One region of the Bacillus sp. ABA4_010 genome, then DNA from elsewhere that is predicted to be linked to it. Evidence: predicted binding sites of a transcription regulator. Region 1 holds the regulator's gene; the other holds the start of a gene.
The links. Region 1 encodes Rex, which represses fermentation and respiration genes when NADH is low (regulators of the CRP and FNR family bind a similar motif). Its sites were predicted from a motif close to TTGTGAAATATTTCACAA; they were not measured.
Positions count from the first base shown of each region.

Region 1 (2,378 bases):
TAGCTTGAGCTTCCTGCTCAGCTTTCAATACTTTACGGTAAGCAGATTTTGAGATGATAATACTAATTTCATAAAGAAGCAGTAACGGCACTGTGACCATTAGATGAGAAATAATGTCAGGCGGCGTAATGAACGCAGCAATGACCAATAGGAAAAAGTAGGCATACCTTCTCACATTCGCTAAAAACATCGGTGTCACAATCCCTAGCCTTGTTAAAAACATAACAATAACAGGAAGCTGAAACAATAAACCGAACGGCAGAACCAGCTTCAGCAAAAACTGAAAATATTCATTAATGCCAATAACTTGTTGAATGTTTAAATCATTCGCCAGCCCTGTCATGAAATGAACGACAAATGGAAACAAGATAAAATAAGCAAATGAAATGCCCCCTAAAAACAAAAACAATGAAGCGGGAATATAGCTTAAAGTCACTTTTCGTTCTTTTTCATAAAGACCTGGACTGATAAAGGCCCATAGTTGATACAAAGCAATGGGCGAAGATAAAATACATCCGATGATAAAAGCAAACTGCATATAGATTTTAATTGGATCAGTCAGCCGAAAGGCATTCATCGTTAATTCCTTCGCTTCATCTGCCTGTTGCAAATATAAAATAATCGGCTTTACTAAGAAAAATGATCCAATGGTAGCCGCTAAAAAAAAGACAATCGTAATGATTACCCGCTTTCGCAGCTCTCCAATATGATCATACACAGACATTTCTTGTTCCGTCATAACACTCATTCCTTACTTTTCGCTGCGCTTATCGTCATCATCATCTGCTAATCCCTTAGTTGCATCTTTAAATTCTTTTAGCGTATGACCTGCTGCTTTTCCAAGCTCAGGTAATTTCTTTGGTCCAAAAATAAGCAATGCGACAAGGGCAATTAATAAAAAGCTACCAAATCCTAAACCCATAAATACCTGTCTCCTCTCATCTTAATTAACCTGTTTAAAGATCCTGCGGATAGTTCTTTAAGAAATACACAAGTGATTGAAGTTCCACTGCCAAATCAATGTGATGGATGCGAATAGAGTCTGGTACACTAATACGAGCTGGCGTAAAATTCAAGATTCCTTTAATTCCACTTTTAACTAAGCGGTCTGTAATTTGTTGCGCTGCACTTGCTGGCACCGTTAAAATTGCAACTGAAATCTCTCCCGTAATTTTCTCCTCTAAATCATCTAGATGATAAATGGGTACTCCACCTACATTTGTGCCTACTTTATTTTTTTCAACATCAAAAGCAAATTCAATTTTCGTATTATTGTTCTTAATGAAATTATAATTTAAAAAGGCGGTTCCTAAGTTTCCCACTCCAATGAGGGCTACTTTCGTGACTTCGTCTTGATCTAACGTTTTCCTAAAAAAGGATAGCAAATAATTGACATTATAGCCATAACCTTTTTTGCCAAGTGCTCCAAAATAAGAAAAATCTCTACGAATGGTTGCTGAGTCCACTTTAACAGCCTCGCTTAATTCAGCTGAAGAAACACGTTGTTTTCCTGAAGAATGCAAGTTTTTCAAAAAGCGATAATAAAGAGGCAATCGCTTCGCAGTTGCTTGTGGTATTTTTAATTGCTCAGTATTCATGGTTCCCTCCCACAATCCAAAAGCCTGTATATATTATAAATTCTCTCTCTTAAAATCTCCGTTCTTCCCACCTGTTTTTTCTACTAAATATGTAGGTCCGATTACCATGGCTTTATCAATCGCTTTGCACATATCGTAAACCGTCAGCGCACATATAGAAGCAGCAGTTAACGCTTCCATCTCGACTCCTGTACTTCCTTTAGTTTTGACCTCTACTTGAATATTTAGTAAATAATTTGCTCCTTTTTGACTCCATGAAAAAGAAATGTCTACCCCTTTTAAGGCAATAGGGTGACACATCGGTATGACATCAGCCGTTTTCTTAGCCGCCATAATTCCAGCGACTTGTGAAACCGCTAACACATCTCCTTTTCCAATCTCTCGCTTCTCTATTTTTTGATAGATTTCTTCATTCACTTCTACACTGGAAACCGCAACAGCTGTGCGGAACGTTTCAAGCTTTTCCGAGATGTCAACCATCTTCGCTCTACCTTGATCGTTAAAATGCGTCAAACTCACATCTTCTCCTCCTCTATTTATGACTATACACTATTTTCATCCATCTGTCTCTTATGCTCCCTGCATTTCATACACACTAATAGGTAGCAATCTGGATAAAAATGGACTTACTTCTCCCATTATATCAGCATAAATAATATTGGACAGTTGCTCGGGATTCATACATTACGATACACTAAACCTATACTAATAGAGGTGAACCATATGATTCTTTTACAATTAAATAACATCGCCAAGTATTTTGGTGCTGAACCTGTTTTA
Region 1 is NZ_JBSWUN010000003.1:3,729,667-3,732,044, forward strand. Features, by position in the region: gene tatC (twin-arginine translocase subunit TatC) at 1-739, opposite strand, end outside; gene tatA (twin-arginine translocase TatA/TatE family subunit) at 752-922, opposite strand; gene ACXAEO_RS19605 (redox-sensing transcriptional repressor Rex) at 957-1,598, opposite strand; gene moaC (cyclic pyranopterin monophosphate synthase MoaC) at 1,632-2,117, opposite strand; gene ACXAEO_RS19615 (ABC transporter ATP-binding protein) at 2,322-2,378, shown strand, end outside.

Region 2 (2,378 bases), 1.2 Mb from region 1:
CTTTTTAATTTCTCGGATAAATAAGTACACAAGTACGATGGCTAAAACTAAATAAGCAGTCGTAAACGCAATAAATGAAAATAACAGTGATTGAACAGACACGTTCGGTGAGATGGAAGCAGATGTTGTCATCAGTCCAAACACCGTCCATGGCTGACGGCCAATTTCTGTCATAATCCAGCCTGCGGTATTCGCGAGAAACGGGAAAGAGATAAGGGCTACCATCATTTTTAAAAAGATATTCTTTTCCATTAATGTTTCACGGAAATTGAACCAAATCCCCATCATGGCAACTAAAATCATCACAAGCCCTGCGCCAACCATAATTCGGAAGCTCCAAAAGGTGGTTTTTACCGGCGGTATGTAGTTTCCTTCACCATATTTTTCTTCATATTCCTTTTGGAGCGTGAGCATCCCTGGAACTTCTCCCGAAAATTTCTCATACGCCAAATAACTCAACGCATAAGGAACGGTTAGTTCAAATTTATTTTTTTGATTTTCCACATCAATTCCAGCAATAATAGTCCAACCTGCCGGATCGCCGCTATCTTCCCATAAAGCTTCGCTTGCTGCCATTTTCATTGGCTGTGACTCCATTAAATGCTGTGCTTGCGAATGACCGCTGAAAGCTACACCCAATCCAGCAATTAACGCGACTACCATCGCCATATTAAAGGATTTATTGAAAAACTCAACCTCTTGCTTTCTTAATAGTTTATAGGCACTTACTCCACCGATAAAGAACGCACCGGTCGCTAACGCTCCAAAAATAACGTGCGGAAATTCCACTAGTAGCTGCGGGTTTTTTAATAATGCAAAAAAGTCAGTCATTTCTGCTCGGCCGTTTCTCATCACAAATCCTACGGGCTCTTGCATAAAAGAATTGGCTGCTAAAATCCAAAGAGCGGACAGCATCGTACCGAACGATACAAGCCAAATACACATTAAATGAACCTTTTTCGATAATCGATCCCAGCCGAAAATCCATAACCCAATAAACGTAGACTCCATGAAAAAGGCAAGCAATGCTTCAATAGCCAGCGGGGCTCCAAATACATCTCCAACAAACCGAGAATACTCAGACCAGTTCATTCCAAACTGAAATTCTTGGATAATCCCTGTCACGATCCCTACTGCAAAGTTAATTAAGAATAAATGCCCCCAAAATTTGGCCATTTTCTTGTAAATCTCTTGTTTTTTCACGACATAGAACGTTTCCATTAAAGCAACCATAAATACGAGCCCGATGGACATCGGCACGAATAAAAAATGGAAAATCGTCGTCGCCCCAAATTGAAGCCTTGCTAAAAATAGTTCTGTCATAAATATCCCCCCTAAACATATCATCATGTCATCTGATGACTTGAGTGATTGTTCACCACTTCACAAGTATATTGTAACGAATAACACTAGTTCCTTCCGACTTATTGTTTGACTAATCTGTGACTTTTGTATAACTAATTTGTGACAACTCAAGTAAACGTAAAAGCTTGTCAAGGATAGCTGAACTGAACAAAAGATGAAAAGACTGACTACCATCTCTGTACACAAAAGAAGTGCCCTTTGAAAAAAAACAAATTTTTCAAACAGCACTTCTTGCAACAGTCACTTTTAAAATTTCTTCTCCAGCTCTTCCTCTAGTTTAAACACCATAATACGTTCGCCGGTTTTTGTACTGATATCCGTATGAAAGCTCTTCACTTCCACTCCAGTAATGTTAAAAATAATCTTTTGTAAATCTTCTATTCCTAATTCAATCAAATCCGAACGAACTTTTTTGATTGATAGAATTCCTTCTTTCGTTTCACAAAGCGAGTATTCCGCAGGTGTTAAAATACCACGCAAACTGACGATAATCATATCGCGTAAAATATCTGCCTTAACCGATACAGACCCTCGTCCAAGAAAATCTTTTTCCCATTGGGTCAAAGCCTTGCTTATTTCCGCTTCAATTGTTCCTTTCGATTTGCTCATCATCGTTACTTCCCCCTAACAAAAAAGCAGTATATTTCCCGTCTATATTTCACTTCATGATTCGACACCGCTTTATTTAATGGAAGGGCGTTTGCAAGAGGCTCTTCACACCTCCTGAATAATCATTCAAAGGTTAGAAAGTTTGACATCACTATCTTACGTCATATCGGGCTTTCTAAATCAGTCGATATAGTTACCTAATCAAGAAATATACCAGTATTAGCTTAAACTCCACTATAAACTTCAACTAACAGGGAAGTCAATGCTTGACAGCAGGCAAATCAAAAGTACACGCCAAACCGTACACTACTTGTCTTCTTGTACCAATCAGGTTGCAGCAATATTTCCTTTTGCTTTTATTCTCTCGTAAATAGTACTACATCTTCATTCCATCATTTTCATGA
Region 2 is NZ_JBSWUN010000003.1:2,521,274-2,523,651, forward strand. Features, by position in the region: gene ACXAEO_RS13730 (cytochrome ubiquinol oxidase subunit I) at 1-1,323, opposite strand, end outside; gene ACXAEO_RS13735 (Na-translocating system protein MpsC family protein) at 1,612-1,974, opposite strand; gene ACXAEO_RS13740 (histidinol phosphate phosphatase domain-containing protein) at 2,359-2,378, opposite strand, start outside.
Region 2: the regulator Rex is predicted to act here: its motif matches at 1,372-1,389, upstream of ACXAEO_RS13730 (cytochrome ubiquinol oxidase subunit I).